2 regions of the Ochrobactrum sp. PL_is483 genome follow, and region 2 is predicted to be linked to the other one. Evidence: riboswitches for the same ligand, from Rfam matches in the RefSeq annotation. Region 2 holds a riboswitch; the other holds the start of a gene.
What was found. Region 2 has a riboswitch for cobalamin ahead of AC0TNJ_RS17680 (TonB-dependent receptor domain-containing protein). Riboswitches for the same ligand answer to the same signal wherever they lie in the genome.
Positions count from the first base shown of each region.

Region 1 (10,141 bases), on a different contig from region 2:
CCGCCAAATGAGCCATATCGACATTGACCAGCGCCCGGTCAACGATTGCATCATCCTCCGCCGACCACGGCGATAGCGCCCCGAGATAAGGCGTCCGCCCCAGTTCGACCGCCTGACGCGCCGTAATACGGTCTGTCGTACCCGCCTGCTGCTCGACCAGCGCCAGTTGCCGTGCAATCTCGCGACGGCTGAAACTGCTGATCGGCGTGCCGCAGAGGTTCACCTCGCCGACGCGACACCGGCGCACGCCGGATAACAGCGACAGAAAACTGGTCTTTCCCGAACCGTTCGGCCCGATGATGCCAAGAAACTCCCCTTTCGCCACGTCCAGCGAAACATTGCGTAAAATCTCGACATTGCCTGCCGACCAGCCGACATTGTGGGCCGAGAGGATCATGACGCAGCCCTCCTTTGTCCGAGCAACAGGGCGAAGGCGGGCGCACCGAACAGGGCCGTGATGACGCCGATTGGGAGAACCTGCCCCGGAATAATGACGCGCGACAGGATATCGGCGACGATCATGAAGATTGCCCCGATGAGTGCCGCCGCAGGCAGCAGCCTGCCATGCCGAACCCCAACCACCATGCGCGCTGCATGGGGTATGACAAGACCGATAAAGCCGACAGAACCGACGATGGAAACCATCACCGCCGTCATCATGGCGCTGACACCGATCAGCACCGCATAGACGCGCCGCACCGGTATGCCGAGCGAAGCGGCGGATTCGGTTCCGAAGGTAAATGCATCGAGCGCACGCGCATGCCACAGGCAGATGACAAGGCCGATCAGGCAGGCAGGCAGGGCAAGTGTGACGTCCGGCCAGCGCACGCCGGAAAGGTTGCCCAAAAGCCAGAACATGATGCCGCGTGCCTGTTCAGCATTTGCGGCCTTGGTGACAATGAACGAGGTCAGCGCATTGAAAAGCTGCGAACCGGCAATCCCGGCGAGAATGATTGCGCTGCTGCCGCGTCCGGCCCGCAGCGCCAGCAGGGACACGAGGCCGAAAGCAATAATCGCCCCGATAAACGCACCCAGCGACAGCGTCAGCACGCCAGCTCCGACGCCAAGAATGGCAACGCTGACCGCCCCGGTCGAAGCGCCAGCCGAAATGCCTAGAATATAAGGATCGGCAAGCGAATTTCGGAGCAGCGACTGCAAGATGACGCCGGATATTGCGAGCGACGCGCCGCAACATGCAGCGATGACTGCACGGCTGAGGCGATAGCTCCAGACAATCCCTTCATCGATGGGCTCAAGCGCATATCCGGCGTTCCACAGCCGGTTGGCCACGGTTTTCGCAACCACATCGAGCGGAATCGCCGTTTCGCCTATCGCGGCACCGAGCCAAAGGGCAAAAAGCAGGAGGACAAGAGAAAAGGCCAGAAAGAGCACGCCGGAGCGTGCCCTCCCCTTTTGCTTGAAGCCCGCTGTCGCTGCCCGCGCCGTCACTTGTTCAAATCCGAGTTTGCAATATCGGCGGCGAGTGTCTCGATGCCTTCGATCACGCGAAGCGAAGTGCTCATCGATTGCGCATCCATGTCGAAGACATGCTTGTCCTTCACCGCAGGCATCAGCTTCGTGACCGCATCACTGTCGAGGAACTGGTGCTTGACGGCGATGTCGTCAGCCGGGTAGCGGCGGCGATCCAGCTTCGCGGCCACAATCATCGACGGGTTCGATTTCGCAATCGTTTCCCATCCGACCGTTGGCCACTCTTCTTCGCTGTCGATCACATTCCTGATGCCGAGCGCTGATAGAATATAGGCGGGCGCGCCGAACTTGCCCGCGACGTAAGGGTCAGCATCGACCTGCGCGCTCGAAAACCAGACGACGGCCGACAGTTTTCCATCAGCGGAAGCAATCTTCTTGCGAGCCGCCGCTTCACGGGCCTTCAGGTCGGCGACGAGTTTCTGGCCGCGATCCTGCACATTGAAGATTTCCGCCAGTTCGGTGATTTCCTGATAGACGATGTCCATCTTGAACGCTGCCGTGCGAACGCCGTCGCCGCCACCGGAATTGTCCTTGCCGACACAATCGGACGGTGATGTGTAAGCCGGAATGCCCAGTTCCTCGAACTGTTCGGGCTTCGCCACAATACCCGTCGGGCCGACATGCCATTGGAAATCAGCCGTCACGATTTCCGGCTTTTCCGCCAGAACGCTTTCAAAGCTCGGATCGTTATCGGCGAGCCGCTTTACCTTGGCATTGACCTCCTCGAAGCCCTTGAGAACAGGGCCGAACCAGACAGCGGTCCCGACAAGCTTGTCGCCCAGACCAAGGCTGTAGAGAATCTCCGCGCTGCTCTGGCCGACAGCGACGGCACGGGTGGGCGCCTGTTTGAACGTGACCTCGCGGCCGCAATTTTTCAACGTCAGCGGATAGTGCGTTTCCGCCGCCTGTGCAGCCGAGCCGCCAGCGAGAAATGTGGCCGCACAAATAACGAGATGAAACGGCATTTTGCCGAAAATTTTCATGGATATCCCCGATGTAACTGAGAGAAGAAAGTCCTGTCAGGCGACGGAAAAAATCCGGCGCGGAAGGCGGACAGGCATATCCGGGGACATGTCGAAATCATGCGATGACGATGGAAGAATGCGTCCTGCGACGCGGAAATCTGTCATAACCGGCTCCTGCTCCGGGCATCCCCGCCCGTGACAATGGACAACACTAGACGGCAGGTCTCCTGGCTCACGAATATCTGCTGTTCATCTGCCTTCCCGCGCTTCTCCGGCACAGTGGCATGACGCTTTCAACGTCACGAGGATGAACGGCAATCCGCTTACAGTTGCGGGGGCAGCCACGGTCTTGGCCCCTTTTCGGGTCGTCCTCACCGTGTTCCCTATTAATCCCCTTCGCTCTCGGTCGGGGAACCGTCGTTATACTATTACGTCGGCCTGGCGTCGCCGTCAAGCGCATCCCGTCGGCTATTTTGGCGTGCCGTTTTCAGGTGCGTTGCTGAAATAGCGGCCAAACTATTGTCGCATATGCTGGCCTATTGAATTTGTTTTCGCTAATCTCCATGTAGTTTGCTCCCGCTAGAGGAGCGGGACTTGGGGAGGTCCGCCGAAGGGCGGCATATATTCCATTTGGGAGGACATATGCGTAGATTCATTCTGGCCCTGACGTCGGTGGCGGCGTTGGCTATGGCAGGCTCTGCTTCCGCGGAAGACTACAAGGTGCTCGCGCCTGCCGCTCCGGGCGGCGGCTGGGACCAGACGGCGCGCACGATGCAGAGCGCGCTTCAGGACGAAAAGATTTCCGGCAGCGTGCAGGTCATCAACGTTCCGGGCGCTGGCGGCACCATCGGCCTCGCGCAGTTCGTGAACCAGAACAAGGGTGATCCGAGCCAGCTCATCGTTGGCGGCTATGTCATGGTCGGCGCTATCCTGACCAACAAATCGCCGGTCACGCTCGACGCCATCACGCCGATTGCGCGTCTTACGGGCGAATATGAAGCCATCGTCGTACCGGCTTCTTCCGACATCCAGAACCTCGGTGACCTTGCCGCGAAGCTGAAGGCTGATCCGGGCTCCGTTTCGTGGGGCGGCGGTTCTGCCGGCGGCACCGACCACATCACCGCTGGCCTTTTTGCCAAGGCAGCAGGCGTCGACCCCACCAAGGTCAACTACATCGCGTTCTCCGGCGGCGGCGAAGCGCTTGCGGCCATTCTCGGCAATCAGGTGACTGTCGGCATTTCCGGCTACGGCGAGTTCGAAGCCCAGATCAAGGCAGGCACGCTGCGCATCATCGGCATTTCCAGCGACGAGCGCGTGGAAGGCATCGATGCCCCGACCTTCAAGGAAGGCGGCGTGGACGTTTCGATCCAGAACTGGCGCATGGTGGGTGCGGCTCCCGGCATCACTGCCGAACAGGAAGCCGCCATCAATGCCGATATCGAGAAGATGGTGAAGTCGGAATCCTGGCAGAAGGCACTCAAGGACAAGGGCTGGGCGAATACCTATCTAGCCGGTCCGGCGTTCAAGGAGCAGCTTGCCAAGGACGTTGCCGCAACTGAAACCATCCTCAAGGAAATCGGCCTCGTCAAATGACAGGATCAGACCAGCAGGAAGCGCGCCGCCCCGAAAGGGCGGCGCCAGATTTCGCCGCTCTTGTCATCGCCCTTGTTCTTGCAGCTGTCGCCATCGCCATCGCCTGGTCGACAACCTATGGAAACGATGTGACGAGCTATTCGCCGGTCGGTCCGAAAACCGTTCCCTATGTTGTCGCAGCCGGATTGTTCGGCCTTGCGATCTGGACCGTTTTCGAGGCGCTTCGCGGCGACTTTCCCGAGCGTGAGCATCAGGAAATCGCCCCGATGGCCTGGATCATCGGCGGTCTTGCCATCCAGATGCTGACGATGAAGACCGTCGGCTTTTCCCTGTCTACCGGCCTGCTTTTCGCAGCCACCGCACGCGGCTTCGGCTATCGCAAATTCTGGATCAGCGTTCCCGTCGGCTTCGTCTTCGCCTTCGTGATCTGGTTCATCTTTGCGCGCGGCCTGCAGCTGTCGCTGCCGTCCGGCTGGCTTGAACAATTCGTTTAGGGACGGAGCGCTTTCATGGATACTGTCGCACTTCTCGCCAACGGACTTCTGGTGGCGCTTGAACCGTCGAACCTTCTTTATGCGCTGATCGGCGTTACGCTTGGCACAGCTGTCGGCGTGCTGCCCGGAATCGGCCCGGCACTCACCGTCGCGCTGCTGCTGCCCGTCACCTACAAGCTCGACCCTTCCGGCTCGCTCATCATGTTCGCGGGCATTTATTACGGCGGCATGTATGGCGGCTCGACCACGTCGATCCTGCTCAACACGCCGGGCGAAAGCGCCTCCATCGTCACCGCGCTGGAGGGCAACAAGATGGCCCGCGCCGGGCGCGGCGGCCCCGCACTTGCAACAGCTGCCATCGGCTCGTTCATCGCGGGCCTGATCGCCACGCTGGCGCTTGCCTTCGTGGCGCCGTGGGTCGTGAAATTCGCCTTGTCCTTCGGTCCATCCGAGTATTTCGCGCTGATGCTGCTCGCCTTCATGACGGTTTCAGCGGCCTTCGGCGATTCCACGCTGCGCGGCCTGACCTCGCTGTTCATCGGCCTTGCGCTCGGACTGATCGGCATCGACCAGCTGACCGGTCAGGCGCGTCTCGTCATGGGGACCCCAAACCTGCTGGACGGCATCAATGTCACGACACTTGCGGTTGCGCTGTTCGCCATCGGCGAAACGCTGGCGGTCGTGTCGAAGAAGCTCGGCCCTGAAGATGAGGTCATCGCCGTCAAGGGTTCCGTCTGGATGACCAGGAATGACTGGAAACGCTCGTGGATGCCGTGGCTGCGCGGCACCGCCATCGGCTTTCCGATCGGGGCCATGCCAGCAGGCGGCGCCGATGTGTCGAGCTTCCTTTCCTATTCGGCGGAACGGCAGTTCTCGAAACATCCGGAAGAATTCGGCAAGGGCGCCATCGAAGGCGTGGCGGGACCGGAAGCGGCCAATAACGCCTCGGCAGCCGGAACCCTCGTGCCGCTTCTGACGCTCGGCCTGCCTACCACTGCGACGGCGGCAATCATGCTTGCCGGTTTCCAGCAGTTCGGCCTGCAACCCGGCCCTCTTCTCTTCGTGACCAATGCCACGCTGGTGTGGGGCCTGGTGGCAAGCCTTCTCGTCGCCAACCTGATGCTGCTGGTTCTCAACCTGCCGCTGATCGGCCTGTGGGTGAAGATGCTCACGATCCCGCGGCACTGGCTCTATGCAGGCATTCTGGTTTTCGCCACTCTTGGAACCATCGGCGCGAATGCCTCCACCTCGATGCTGTTCGGCCTGCCGGTGTCGTTCGAGCTTGGCCTGCTTCTGGCATTCGGCGTGCTGGGCTATGTGCTGCGGCGCTTCTCATATCCCATCGCGCCGGTGGTGGTTGGCCTCATCCTCGGACCGATGGCCGAGAAAAGCCTGCGTCAGGCGTTGCAGATCAGCCAGGGCAACCCGATGGCTCTGGTGCATTCCTGGGTATCGATTGTGCTGATCGCCCTGGCGATTGCCGCCGTCGTCGTGCCGATGATCATGCGCCAGCGCGGCAAGGGCGAATTGCTGAGCCAGATGGCGACGGATGAGGACTAGAGCATTTTCGAGCCAAAAGTGCGGAGCGCCTACGCGGAGAAATCAGTCTGATTTCTGATCCCGCTTCGATGCGTAGGATAATGGGACGAAACAAATAGTTGGAGCGGTTCCAATGATTCCGTTTTAACCGGAACCGCTCTAAACGACAAAAGCCCGGCATTGCCGGGCTTTTTACTCATATACACATACGCTTACTTGATTGCTCAACCCTGAATACGACGGAACTGATCGACGTCGATGCCAAGCGTCTCAAGGTCCTGGGCAGCAGGCTTCTGACCGGCGCGCACGGCAGCAGAAACGCGAACGGCACTACCCAATTGCGCGAACGCACGACCGAAACGATTATTGAAACGGGTAAACATTTTTCTCTCCATCACGGACACTTCCTTGGTCCGCACCCATGAAATGGTGATGGGTCCTGTGACTGAGAAGACCGGCCTTTGCATGCCAGCCATGCAGTTTCGGCATGCTCCTTTCCGCGCAACTTGATTGCGATCAATGCTGTTCGCACGCGGGCTTGCGAAGCTCCCCTCAACCAAGGAAGGAGCCACGGAATGTCGAATACCCCCCACACGCTTGGAGAAGAGTTTCCCGGCCAGCTCGATGCCATTCATGCCTTGAAGGCGAAGGATGCGCATTTTGCCCGCATTCTGGAAGAGTATGATTCCGTCAATGACCGCATCCACCGCGCGGAAACGAAAATAGCGCCGGTGAGCCAGGAAGAGGAAACGAACCTGCGCAAACAGCGCCTCGCCTTGAAGGATAGCATCGCCGAGGCACTTGCCGCGGCTTGATCTTCTATCCCCTCCCACAAGGTTGGGACATAAACGAATGGCGAGAAAAAGCGGCTCCGAAATTATCGGGGTCGCTTTATTATTTTATCACGAATACAGCAATTGCCTAAGAAAAGATAAGCTGCTACCAAATCAAAAAAACAATACTAAACAATATATTAGCAAATGGGAAAGTATCAAGTGAAGACCAGATATGCTGTATTTATTGCATCCGCAATGGCATTTTCATATTGTAATTTAGCTGCGGCGCAAAAACTGGAAGGTTTCGATCTCTCGCTGGCGAAAGTGTCGCCATTTCCTGTAACGGCGTTTTATGAAACGCCGGAAAATTTCTCCTCTTTGCCGGTTGGCAGCATTATTCGTCAGGAACCGATCGAAGCTCCGGCTGGCGCATCGGCCTGGCGTGTGCTCTACGTTTCGGAACGCTGGGATGGAACGCACGTTCCGGCAAGCGGCCTGGTCATTGCGCCGAAGCAGACGGACAGCACCACGCCTCATCCGGTCGTGTCCTGGCTGCATGGCACCACCGGGGTGGCGCGCGGCTGCGCTCCCTCGCTTGCGCCAAATCCGGTTCAGGAATTTGTGCAACGCGGCGAGTATGTCATCGATATCGGCATTCCATATCTTCAGGACTGGCTTGCAAAGGGATATGCGATCGTCGCGCCGGACTATGCCGGGCTTGGTTCCGACGCTGTTCACCGTTATCTCGCGGGCGTGGATTCGGCGCGTGACGTCCATAATCTGCTGCGTGCGGCGCGTTCCATCAGCGAAGCGAATATCGGCAAGGACGTCTCACTGGTCGGCTGGTCCCAGGGTGGGGCTGCCGCGCTGTTCGCGGGCGAAATCGCCACAACTTACGCACCCGAGAATAAAATTCGCTCGCTCGTAGCCCTGGCTCCCGCTTCGACTATTCTGAGGCCGGACGCCGCGATAAATGCCTTCTTCAAGGCCAAGGTGCCCTACACGCTGCTTGTCGGGCAAAGCTACATCGACGCCTACAATCTCGACAAAACTCTTTTTACCGCCGAAGGCCAGAAACTTCTCAAGGCCGCGCAGTCAACCTGCGTGGTGGGTGTTCTGGGCGCACTGGCGCAAAGCAAAGACCCTGCGGTCACCGATAATATTACGGATCATAAGGACTGGGTCGAAGCCCTGAAACGCAACAATGCCGGTTCCGCAAAAATCGACGCGCCTGTTTCGATTTTCCAGGGGCTCGACGACACCATCGTTCCGCCGAGCGATACGCAGGATTATGCTGATCGGGTCAAGGCATTGGGAATGGACGTTTCCATCACGTGGGTTGCACATGCCGGTCATCGTGATCTTTTCGGTAGGAAAAAAGACGAGATCGTCGAGAAAGTGGTTGAAGGCTTCAAAGCCACAAGCAACTGAACGCGAAATTCTGTGAAGTTGAACCAGTTCGGGATCATTCGACATGGAATGATCCCGTTTCCATTGTAATGCCGTCCCACCGCCGCGGCGGCGGCTCAGGAGGACTGGTCCTCGTTTTTGTGCTCAACCTTGCTGTTGTCCGGGCCGACCGCGCCTTCCATCTTACCCACCACGATCAGGACCGTAACGGCAATAAGCGTCGCCAGCAGCGCGATGTGCCAGAGGCCGAGACCACTGGCGAGCCCTACCGATGCGGCAAGCCACATGCCCGCCCCGGTGGTGATGCCGGTTATTTTTCCGCGCGCAACGATGATGAAACCAGCCGCCAGGAAGGCGACGCCGCTGGTGATCGCCTCCACAAGCCGCGAAGGATCCATCCGGATATTCTGATCGTTGAAGACCGGCACATTGACCAGTTCCAGCGACACAATTGTGAAGGTGGCTGAAGCGAGACAGACCAGCATATGGGTCTTCAACCCGGCAGGCCGCCTGCGCCATTCCCGTTCGAGACCAATGATGGAGCCGAGCAGCGTCGCCAGCAGCATCCGCGCCAGAACCACCGGCAAACTGATTACATTGTCGTGCGTGAATTCAGCCCAGAATTGTTCCATGCTTCATAACGGCAACCATGATTTTTGGTTCCACCGTAAGACAAATGTAGCAAATACTCTAAAATTCTATCGCCATTACACAAAACAAACATAACTCATATACACTATTGTAATATATAATTTATTCACCTCAAAATATACCAAGACATTGATCGCCAGATTTCTGTATGTATATCTCCGTATGACTTCAATATCCACCAAGAAGTAATTAAAATGAAATGGAAAATACCGGTTACTGTTTATATTAATGATACATTTTACAGTATATTCGATACTCATGAGGCAGAGAAATTCTTCTCGGCATCGAAACCTCTTCCTCACTCACTGCATACGCTTCTCTTCACAATGAACGACACGCGAAATGAAGAAACTACTCCCGAATATCGCTGAACGACAGACGGGTTGGAACCTGCTGCAAACCCACAATCTCGTGTGAGGTAAAATGCACTGCCGTTGAGGCTCTTGGCCTTACTGTTCTTCCCGCTATGGCCCTATTGCATCGAAGCGCCCCGAACAAAAAGCGGAGCCGAAACCCCGCTTTCTAGCCGTCAGCACCCGCCGCTAGCCTACTGCCAAGAACTAGAACTTAGCACCGACCCGCAGCGCAAAAGCATGGTCTCTCGCGCTAGATTCGCCAAAGCTGGTTTGGTATTCAATACCGGTGGACCATGCATTCTTAAAAGTGAAATCCAGAGACAGACCGACGTTTCCGCTATCACTGCTTTCGCCTTCGATCTCTAGCGCATAAGGAAGCCCGCCAAGTGCACTGTAACCCATTGCGGTCCGGCTCGCCCCCTGGAAATCATGCGCATATTCTGCCCGCACACCCGGCGTCAGACGGCCCCATGTGTAGTCGATGGAATAATTGGCGCGTAAACCGAGCACACCAGTCACTGTGTCAACGGTTTGGTCGCCATAGGTGAGCCGGTAAATACTGCCGCCCTCTTCGGCATAGCCATCAAGCCAGGAGCGCGACATTTCCAGCCGGCCATAAGGTGAGACAAGCCATGTTTCCTGACGAAATTCGTAAGCTGCCGTCAGCGACCCGAACAGTTGACTGCCGTTGCGTTTTCCATCGGTCAAACTGCCGTCTGTCGTGATGAAACGGGTAGAGTCAAAATCCAGAACGCTGCCGCCCATCAACGCGTCAATAAAGAAATTGTCGATAGGTTTGAAGCTGCCATAGACAGCGGCACTATAAGCATTGGCCCGGCTTTCCGTACCATTGTCGCCGATGTCTG
Region 1 covers NZ_JBVPGS010000040.1:727,149-737,289, forward strand. Annotated here, with positions in the region: gene AC0TNJ_RS21775 (ABC transporter ATP-binding protein) at 1-397, opposite strand, end outside; gene AC0TNJ_RS21780 (FecCD family ABC transporter permease) at 394-1,449, opposite strand; gene AC0TNJ_RS21785 (ABC transporter substrate-binding protein) at 1,446-2,474, opposite strand; cobalamin riboswitch at 2,657-2,890, opposite strand; gene AC0TNJ_RS21790 (Bug family tripartite tricarboxylate transporter substrate binding protein) at 3,099-4,049, shown strand; gene AC0TNJ_RS21795 (tripartite tricarboxylate transporter TctB family protein) at 4,046-4,543, shown strand; gene AC0TNJ_RS21800 (tripartite tricarboxylate transporter permease) at 4,559-6,103, shown strand; gene AC0TNJ_RS21805 (hypothetical protein) at 6,307-6,465, opposite strand; gene AC0TNJ_RS21810 (HP1242/YdcH family protein) at 6,658-6,897, shown strand; gene AC0TNJ_RS21815 (alpha/beta hydrolase family protein) at 7,114-8,289, shown strand; gene AC0TNJ_RS21820 (MgtC/SapB family protein) at 8,385-8,900, opposite strand; gene AC0TNJ_RS21825 (autotransporter domain-containing protein) at 9,480-10,141, opposite strand, start outside.
Region 1: linked by a shared signal. The riboswitch ahead of AC0TNJ_RS21785 (ABC transporter substrate-binding protein) and the one ahead of AC0TNJ_RS17680 (TonB-dependent receptor domain-containing protein) in region 2 are both predicted to bind cobalamin.

Region 2 (10,141 bases):
GATGTATTTGAGGACCATAGCCGTTTGCCTCACACCCAGCGCCGAGGTCGGTTCATCAAGGATGAGCACCTTTGCGCCGAAATAGACGGCGCGCGCAATCGCCACGCACTGCCGCTCCCCGCCGGAAAGTGTTCCCACAGCCTGCTGCGGGTCACGGACATCGATCCCGATCTTGCGCATTTCTTCGCGCGTCACTTCTTCGGCCTGTTGCGCATCGAACCAGCGGAAAGGCCCGACACCCTTGGTCGGCTCGCGCCCAAGAAAGAAATTGCGCATCACCGACATCAGCGGGATCATCGCAAGATCCTGATAGACCGTGGCAATGCCATGATCGAGTGCATCGCGCGGGCTATTGAACGAGACCGGCTTTCCTTCGACCAGAAAATCGCCGCTCGTCGGTTTATGCACGCCGGAAAGCGTTTTGATCAGGGTCGATTTACCCGCGCCGTTATCGCCAAGCAGACAATGCACCTGCCCCGGCTCGACGCTCAGCGAGACGCCGTTCAAAGCAATGACCGGGCCGAAATGTTTAACGAGATTACGGACTTCGATGATGGGTGTCGTCATGGAAAATCCTCCCCTCAGCGCTCGCCGGTAGCGCGCTTGCGAATGAAATTGTTGAAGAGCACCGCGATCAAAAGCATTCCGCCAAGGAAAACGAGGTACCAGTCCTGATCGATCTGGGTGTAGGTGAGTCCGATCAGCACCATGCCGAAGATGATCGCGCCGAAGAACGCGCCAATTGCAGAGCCATAGCCGCCGGTCAACAGACAACCGCCAATGACCGCAGCGATGATTGCCTCGAATTCCTTCTGGAAACCGCGGCGCGCATCGGTCGAACCCGCATCAAGAACCGTAAGGATTGCGACCAGCGCTGCGGCCATGGCCGTGCACATGAAAAGCGTGGTCTTGACACGGCGCACGGGAACACCGGAATTGCGTGCCGCCAGAGCATCGCCACCGGCTGCAAAAATCCAGTTGCCGAAGCGTGTGCGCACCAGAACATATGTTGCGATAAGTGCAATGGCGATGAACCATAGAACTTCCACCGGCACGCCTTTTACAGAAGGCTCGCCATTGGGAAATTTGGCAATCAGATCGTTTTCAGCCATCCAGGCAAAAACTCCCTGAAAGGCATCACCGGAGAAAAGACCGGCCAGATAACTGCCAGCTACGGCTTCCTTCACGCCCCGCAACTGCGTGGCGCCACCTGTCGCCCATTTCAGCCCAACCAGTGACAGACCGCGTAAAATGAACAGGAAAGCAAGCGTCACAATAAAGGATGGCAAACCGGTTCGAATAACAATCTGCGCATTGACCACGCCTACGAATGCCGCAAACAGCAGGGTCACGATGATGGCGACGCCAAGCGGCACCTGCCAGACGACAAGGGCAGCGGCAAAGATCAGCCCCGCAAAAGCCACCATAGACCCGATGGAGAGATCGAATTCACCGCCAATCATAAGAAGTGCGGCAGCGACGGCCAGAATTCCAAGCTGCGAAGCGGGAGCCATGAAGTTCATGATGCCTGCAGCCGTAAACATCGCCGGATTGGCAACCGAGACAAAAAAGATCGAAATGAGAATCAGGCCGGATACCGCACCCAGCTCCGGTCGGCTCAGAAGCCGCTGCAACGGGCTGGCCGACTGCAATCGCTCATCCTTCGAGAGCACTGCGGTGCTGGCCTTTTGATGGGGAAGTGGCTCACTCATGATCTTCTCCTGATGCATTCTGGGTACAGATACCCGTTCCCGCCCATTGTGATGGGCGGGTTCGATATTGAATGGTCGAGATGATGCTTACCGGATACCCTTGGCCGAAAGTTCCACGACCTGCTTGGCCTTATCCTTCGTGATCAGGTTCGGGCCTGATGGAACATTCCCACCCGGCATCAAGCCGTATTTCGCATTAAGCGCCAGGAACGATACTGGCAGATAGCCTTGCAGAAACTGCTGCTGGTCGATGGCGAAATCTGCCTGCCCCTTTTCAACGGCCTCAAGAAAGCCAGCCGACATATCGAATGTCGAGACATGAATTCCGGTGCGACCGCTTTCAGCCGCCGCCTTCACGGCAGGTTCCCCCGCTAGTGTCGCATTGAGCGTCAGGATCGTGTCGACCGTAGCGTCAGATGCCAGGGCAGCGCGAACCTTGGCTTCGTTTTCGGCAGGATCAGTCGATGTCGGCAAAACCGTTACGTCGCCGAAACCTTCCTTGAAGCCCGCGCAGCGCTGATCGAGCGAGACATTTCCGACCTCGTGATTGACGCAAAGGCCTTTCTTGCCGCCAGCGTTCTTCAGCGCTTCACCGGCAGCTTTACCGGCATCGAACTCATCCTGACCGACATGCAGCAGAGCCCCCAACTTCTTCGAAGCATCGGAGCCGGAATTCATGGAAATGACCGGGATGCCAGCCGCCACAGCCCGCTGGATCGACGGCCCAAGCGCATCGGCATCGGGAATGGATACCACAATGCCTTGCGGCTTCTGATTGATCGCAGCATCAATAAGTTGAGCCATCTGCACCATGTCAAAGGTTTCCGGCGCGCGATAGTCAACCTTCACGCCCGTATCCTTTGCCGCTTCGGAAACGCCATTTTTCACGACAGACCAGAACGGATCTGAAGCCTGACCATGACTGACGACAACGATGCTGATATCGGCTGCCTGGGCCGCGAAAGACGCAGCCAGCAAGGCCACACCTGCTACTGCCGACTTCAATAGAGATTGCATGTCCATTCCTCCCTTGTCCGGCACTCCCCGCCGGTCTGCGTTAACGCTCTTATCCCTCACCTGCAGCGTCCCGGCGCTCCTCCAAGCGTTTTCCCGGCGCCACATGCAGATGGCCATTCAATTCAATAGAATGAAACATTCATAACGAAATTCTCGTGGAATTATAATTCCATTTCTGTTAGCCCATGTCAATCGCATAAGCTGCAAACGATATGCTTATTTCCCAAAGGAGTTGCGGCGCCAGGCGCTGCGACCATCGTTTCAGGAGGATTGGTGATGGCTGACAAGGCTGAGCTAGTGGTAACAGGTTTGATCGGCTCCGGTTTCATGGGCAAGACGCACGCCCTTGCACTGGCAAACGTCAACCGCGTCTTTGACTTACCGGTTGATGTCCAGCTTCATACATTAGCCGACGTAAATTCTGAAACAGCGGCAAAAGCCGCAAGACAACTGGGATTTGCGAATGCCACCGGCGATTGGCGAATGCTGATCTCCAACCCGGATATCAATCTCATCGACATCACAACGCCAAACCGTTTTCATAAAGAAATGGCGCTTGCCGCCATTGAGGCGGGCAAACACGTCTATTGCGAAAAGCCGCTTGCGCCAACCGCCACCGAATGCCTCGAAATGACGCTTGCGGCGGAAAGAATGGGCATTCAGACAGCCGTTGGCTTCAACTATCTGAAAAACCCGATGATAAAATTGGCCAGAGAGATCATCGACAGCGGTGAACTGGGCGAAATCCGCAATTTTCGCGGCATCCATGCAGAAGACTTCATGGCCGATGCTCGCATTCCCTGGACATGGAGGCTTGATCCGGCGGGCGGCGGCGGTGCGCTAGCCGATATCGGCAGCCATATTATCGCTGCTGCACGCTATCTCGTTGGACCGATCAAAGCCGTTATGGGGGATGCCGTCACAATCATCGGCGAGCGCCCGGATAGCTCCAACCTTTCGCAGATGAAACCCGTTGAGGTGGACGATGCTGCTCGTGCCTTCGTACGTTTCGAAAACGGAGCGACCGGCACACTGGAGGCAAGCTGGATCGCGAGCGGCCGCAAGATGCAGCACGACTTTGAGATTTCCGGATCGAAAGGGTCGCTGTTCTTTTCGCAAGAGCGCTTCAATGAACTCGATCTGTTTCTTTTCTCCGACAAGAAAGGACAACAAGGCTTCCGTAAGATTTTCGCCGGGCCTGAACACGAACCATACGGATCATTTTGCGTGGCAGGCGGCCACCAGATCGGCTTCAATGACCTGAAGACAATCGAAGTCCGCGACTTCCTGCTTGCCATTGCAGGGCAGAAGAACAACCATGCCGACTTCCGCGAAGGTTATGAAGTCCAGAAGACGGTCGAAACGATCTATGCTTCGTCCCGCGAACGCCAGTGGAAAAATATCTAGCCTATACGGGAGGTGGGATGGACGATGAACTCGCCATCCACAGTCATGATTTTTGCCCTAATTCCGTAGACATCGTGCAGCAGTTGCGGCGTGAGCACTTCCATCGGCGCTCCGTCCGCAACGATACGTCCCTTGTCGAGCAGAATAAGCCGCGTGCAGTGCTGTGCCGCAAGGCTCAACTCATGCAATGAAGCAACAACGGTCTTTCCCTCCTTGGCGAGTGCGGCAAAACTTTCCATCAATCCAAGCTGGTGCGAGGGATCGAGCCCCGCCACCGGTTCATCGGCAAGTATTACGGGCGTATCCTGCGCCAAAACACGCGCAATCAAGACACGCGCGCGTTCACCACCGGAAAGCTCCATCGCCGACCTTTCCCGAAATCGGGTAACGTCCATGCGCTGCATCGCATTCTCGATAAGCGTTTCGTCTTGCGTACTCAGGCTCGCAAAAACCGGCTTCGATGCTGAGCGCCCCAACGAAACGAGCATTTCCACGGATACTGGCCACGCCACATCACGTTCCTGTGGCAGATAGGCAAGGATCTGCGCTTTTGTCGAAGCGCTCATCTGGCGAACGTCATCGCCATCAAGGGAAATTTCGCCCCGCGAAGCCACAAGTCCCAGAATGGCGCGCAACAATGTCGTTTTCCCGGCACCGTTGGGTCCGATCAGTCCGATGAATTCACCACCATGAATATCGAAACTTGCCTTGTTGAGTGCCACCTTGCCGCCAAGCGTAACGGAAAGATTTTTTACCGAAAGCGCTGTCATATGAGTTGCCTCCGGTATTTAAACACCAGCCAAAGAAAGAATGGCGCACCGATGATCGCGGTCAGGACGCCCAGTTTCAGTTCCCGTCCTGGCATGACAATGCGCACCAAGATGTCCGCCGCCAACAACAATGCGGCGCCGCCCAGTCCGCTGGCAACCAGCAATCGCGAGGGGCGCGCACCAACCAGCGGACGTAAAAGATGCGGGACCACCAGTCCCACAAAACCAATTGCACCGGCAACAGCAGTGGAAGCGCCCACGCAAGCTGCGGTTCCCAGCACCGCAAAGAGCTGCACGCGAGCCAGATTGACGCCCATCGTGGCCGCAGCATCCGCACCCAATGTCAAACTGTCCAACGACCGACCGAGCGCCAGCAGCAACGCCCAGCCAATCAGGATAAACGGCGCGGCGAGAACCACATGGGTCATTGATCTGTCGGCCAGCGATCCCAGCATCCAGAAGACGATTTCCATTGCAGCAAATGGATTGGGCGAAAGGTTGAGCGCCAGCGCCGTCAATGCACCGGCAAGGCTCGTTACCGCGACGCCAGCCAGTATGACGGCGAGCGTACCGGCATTGCGCCCTGCCAGAAGCTTGACGAGAAACACCGAGACAAAAGCGCCTGCCAATGCGAGCAGCGGCAAGGCCAGCGGAAACAGAAGCGACAGGCCGCTATAGATAGCGATGACAGCACCAAATGACGCGGAGGCGCTCACCCCCAGCAAACCGGGCTCTGCGAGCGGGTTCCGCAAATAGCCCTGCAAGGCAGCACCGGACAATCCAAGCGAAGCTCCGATAAGGAGGGCGAGCAATGCCCGGGGCAGACGAATTTCGCGCATGACCAGTACGATCATTTCGCTGTCATTGCCGAACAGTGCCTTGAGACTGTCGGCAATACTGATAGCAGCGGGGCCCGTCAGCAAAGAAACCACGAAAAGCAAAGCCACGAGCAGGGCGAGCCCGACCAGCAGAAGATAGAAGCGGTTACGTTCAGTCACGCGCTGCCTCCGCGAGTTCTGCCACGGCTTCAACGCTGAATGGCCCACCGCACACGGTCAGATTATCTGCTATCGTCACCGCCCTCACCTGTTTTTCCAAAGCCCGTAATGCCGGGTGCTCGAAGTTCTCGAAAGCCAGCGCAGGCGCACGATCTCTGGAACTGCGCACCAGAATGTCCGGCTTCTCAAGCACCAGTTTTTCCAGCGATAGCGGAGCAGAACCACTGACGCCTGCCTTGTCGGCCAGATTATCAAGCCCGGCAAGGCGCACAGCTTCATCGACCAGCGTTCCCCGGCCTGATGTGTAACTATTGGCATAATAAAGTGCGACCGTCTTGCGGCGAGCCGGAGGCAGAATTGCCGCCAAGACAGCTTTCATTTTATCGATTTCCCTGCGCGCTTCCACCTGTCTTCCAAGCAGCTCGCCCATGCGACGCAGATGATCTTCTATATCGCCGAATGAGCGGGCGGGCGCGAACTCTTCCACACGAACGCCAAGCCTCCGCAATAGTCCAACCGTTGCCCTCGATGAGAAGGTTCCCGCCAGCACAAGATCAGGTTTCATCAGAAAGACTTCCTCCGCCTGCGCGTGGTTGACTGGCATCTTACGGGCTTTCGCAGCCATGACGGACAGCTCCGGGTCCTGCGACAAGTACGAAACCGATTCTAGCTGCCCCTCATCTGCCAGCAGCAATGCCAGCTGATCGGTACATACGTTGATGGAAACGACGCGTTGGGGATTTTCCGCCGCGTCTGCTGGATTTCGAGCAAAAAGGGCCAGCCCCGCCGCGAGGCAGAAGCTGGTGATCCATTGTGCGGATGCCCTTTTCATTCTCTGTTCAGCCTCAGAAATTCCGGGTCAATCCGATATTGATGGTACGTCCCGGTGCAATATAGCCAGAGCTGGTCTGATAATCCTTGTCAAAGATATTCTCGACCGAGAACTTCAACTGCGATTGGCTGTCGATGGAATAAAGTGCCACGAAATCAGCGGTCACATAGTCTCCCAGCTTCTTGTTATTCGCAGCATCGGCATAGCGCGAACCGCCATAAATCAATCTTGCCGTCAGATCGAGCTTTTCAATCGGCATAAAGTTGATCTCGGCCACAGCCTTGAAACGTTCACGATAAGGAAGGTCCCTACCTGTATCCTCATCGACTGGCTGTTTGAGATCGATCGAGCCCTTGACGCCCCAGCGATCATCAAAACGGTGCGCCAGCGTTGCCTCGAATCCGGTAACTTTCGCACTGGCGATATTGTAAGGCAGATAGGACGGCGCCGTGCTCATGATCGCATCGCGCAGCCAGGTCTGGTAGAACGCCATATCGAGACTGGTCGAAGCCGTAGCCTGCCAGTTCAAGCCGACTTCATAGGATCGGGACTTTTCCGGTTTCAGATCGGGATTGGCGAAACCAGGATAATAAAGTTCGTTGAACGTCGGGGCCCGAAAACCCGTGGCATAGGATGACCGCAAAACTAGATCCGGCAGAACTTCATAGCTCGTACCGAGATTGTAGGTCACGACATCACCAAACTGACCGTTGTGGTCGTAACGCAGTCCGCTATCGACGCGTAGCGCCTCGTATTCCAGCGAGTACTGGCCGAATATGGCAGCCAGATCGCGACTGGTTTCATCATAGGCAACCGTGGTGTTGATCTCCTCCCGATAGGCTTCCACACCAGCAGTCACGATATGGTTGGCATTGCCTGTGTCGAAACTCTTCTCGGTCGACGCAAAGACCCCATAACGCTTGGTTTCAAACCGGTCAGACCCGTTCACGCCCTTGCGGAAATTACGACTGCTGTCGATGCCGGTGCTAAACTCCAGCGTAGACGACCAATCCGCTGAATGATCGATGCGCGTTCCAAGCTTGCCGGTAAATGCCGTGCTGTCGGCCTGGTTCGGAGATGGTGCCTTGGCATCATATTGGTTCCGTCCCCGGCTGAAGAGACCGTCGGCATAGATTTTGCCCCAGTCGAAATCTTTCGACAGCGCAAAGTTGAACGATCCTTGCAGAAATCCGTCGCGACCCGGCTCATGGCCATAAGCGTCCGGCGTCGTGAAATCATAGCCTTGCGTGCCTGTGATCGCCGCACCAAAAGCATAGTCGATGCCGTCGCTGCTTCGCCCCTGAACGGACCCCGACACATATCCGCCCCAGGGATGGCTGACACCGGTAGAAAGACTGCCGCACCAGGAGCGCTCACCGCAGGCTCCACCTTGCCTGGTGATGATATTGATTACCCCACCCATCGCATCGGCCCCATATTGCGCAGAATGGGCACCCTTTGCGATCTCGATGCGATCGATGGAGCTCAAGGGAATATTCGCAAGCGCTGTGGAACCGGACGTGGCCGATGCCGTGCGTACGCCATTAATCAACACGACCGTATGCTTGGAAGACATGCCGCGCATATAAATATCCGAAGATGACCCCTGCCCGCCATTCGTCTTTATGGAGATGCCGCTATAGGATTTCAGCAAGGATTGCAGATCGGGAGCGGCTGAACGCTCAATGTCCGCTGAATCGATGACCGTCACGGACGATGTCGAGCGCTGGAGCGAAGACGCGCGGCGCAATGGTGTGACCACGATTGTGTCGAGAACCACAACGTCATCGCCGTCCGGCAGATTTTGTGCCGATGCCGTGGATGACAGCGCAAGAATACCGGCTGATGCCAGCAGAACTGATGATTTCAAAAGGTGCATTTTTCCTCAACCCGCCGAACCGGAGATCCGGCTTTTCCTCGCACCGCAGGTTGAAGTGATCGTGGCGCAAAACGCCCTTCTTCCCGACGGCAACATTTCAACAATGTCACCGCCACGGACAGCCGCGCCTGGACACACCCCGTATCCATGCATGGGTGACAGGATACGGCAGGTCTCCTGACTTCCGGGTCATCGCCTTACCTCCGCCTTCCCGATCGCACGCTTGCTTTCAGTGGCTTTCACCGCTTGCGCGGCTGTGGAGGATAGCTCTCCGGTTACAGTTGCGGGGGCAGTCGCGGCATCGGCCAGAATGGCTTCACCGTGTTCCCTTTTCATCCGCCTGAACAGCGGAACCGTTTCCTGAGAACTGCGATAGCAACATGGTTAAGGATTCGCAACTCAACTAAAGCGCAATCCGGCACAGAAAACTGAATCGCATTCGCAAGGAATGGATTCAGCCTCCTGTTTTCAAAGAATTTTCCTATCGCAGAAATGCGCGAAAACGCTGGAGCGCGAAATAGAACAGCACACAACCAATGACGATGAGGGCCAGAAATTGCGGCCAGACGACGCCCAGTCCCGCACCGCGAAACAGGATCGATTGCGCCAGTATGACGAAATGCGTGTTCGGCGCGGCCAGCATGATTGTCTGGATGATCTCGGGCATGCTTTCGCGGGGTGTTGTCCCTCCCGAAAGCACCTGCAGCGGCAAAAGCACCAGCATCAGCAGCATACCGAACTGCGGCATGGAACCAGCCGCCGTTGCCAGAAAAATGCCAAGGCTGGTCGTCGCAAAAAGCTGTAGTGCCGCGCCAACGAGAAACAGCGATATCGACCCATAGATCGGAACGGCCAGCAGGCCCTGCACCACAAAGACCAGCGCAAAAGCAGAAGCAACCAGCACGACCAGCCCCATCGACCATATCTTGCTGACCATGATTTCAACGGGCGTCACCGGCATCACCAATAGATGCTCGATGGTTCCGTGTTCGCGTTCTCGAATAAGGGCGGCACCCGTCAGGATGATCGAGAGCATCGTTACGGATGAAATCACGTTGTTGATCGCGCCGAACCAACCCTTGTTCAAATCCTGATTGAACCGCGCCCTGAGATTGAGTTCCACCGGCGCTTGCGCGCTGCCGCGATAACGATTGAGAAACTCGCTCACCTCACTCGATACAATCGACTGCACATAGCCGCCACCGGTAAAGGCCTGGCTCATCCGGGTCGCATCGACATTGAGCTGGATTGTCGGCGAACGGCCAGCCAGAAGATCGCGCTGGAAATTCGGCGGTATGTTCAGTGCGAATGTATCAAGCCCTTCATCCATCCGGGCATCCATTTCATAGGACGAAATCAGCTTCGGGGGCACGAAATACGGCGGGTAAAAAGCCGTCGTTATCCGGCTCGAAACCGGCGACTGATCTTCATCAACAATCGCTATCGCCGCATTGTTGAGGGTTTCAGGCATCGCCTTGGACGCTGTGTAGATCGCAAGTGTAAAGGCATAAACGATCAGGATCAGC
Region 2 covers NZ_JBVPGS010000039.1:149,015-159,155, reverse strand. Annotated here, with positions in the region: gene AC0TNJ_RS17715 (sugar ABC transporter ATP-binding protein) at 1-567, opposite strand, end outside; gene AC0TNJ_RS17710 (ABC transporter permease) at 582-1,712, opposite strand; gene AC0TNJ_RS17705 (sugar ABC transporter substrate-binding protein) at 1,800-2,729, opposite strand; gene AC0TNJ_RS17700 (Gfo/Idh/MocA family protein) at 3,006-4,136, shown strand; gene AC0TNJ_RS17695 (ABC transporter ATP-binding protein) at 4,133-4,906, opposite strand; gene AC0TNJ_RS17690 (FecCD family ABC transporter permease) at 4,903-5,904, opposite strand; gene AC0TNJ_RS17685 (ABC transporter substrate-binding protein) at 5,897-6,736, opposite strand; gene AC0TNJ_RS17680 (TonB-dependent receptor domain-containing protein) at 6,750-8,615, opposite strand; cobalamin riboswitch at 8,766-8,988, opposite strand; gene AC0TNJ_RS17675 (ABC transporter permease) at 9,097-10,141, opposite strand, start outside.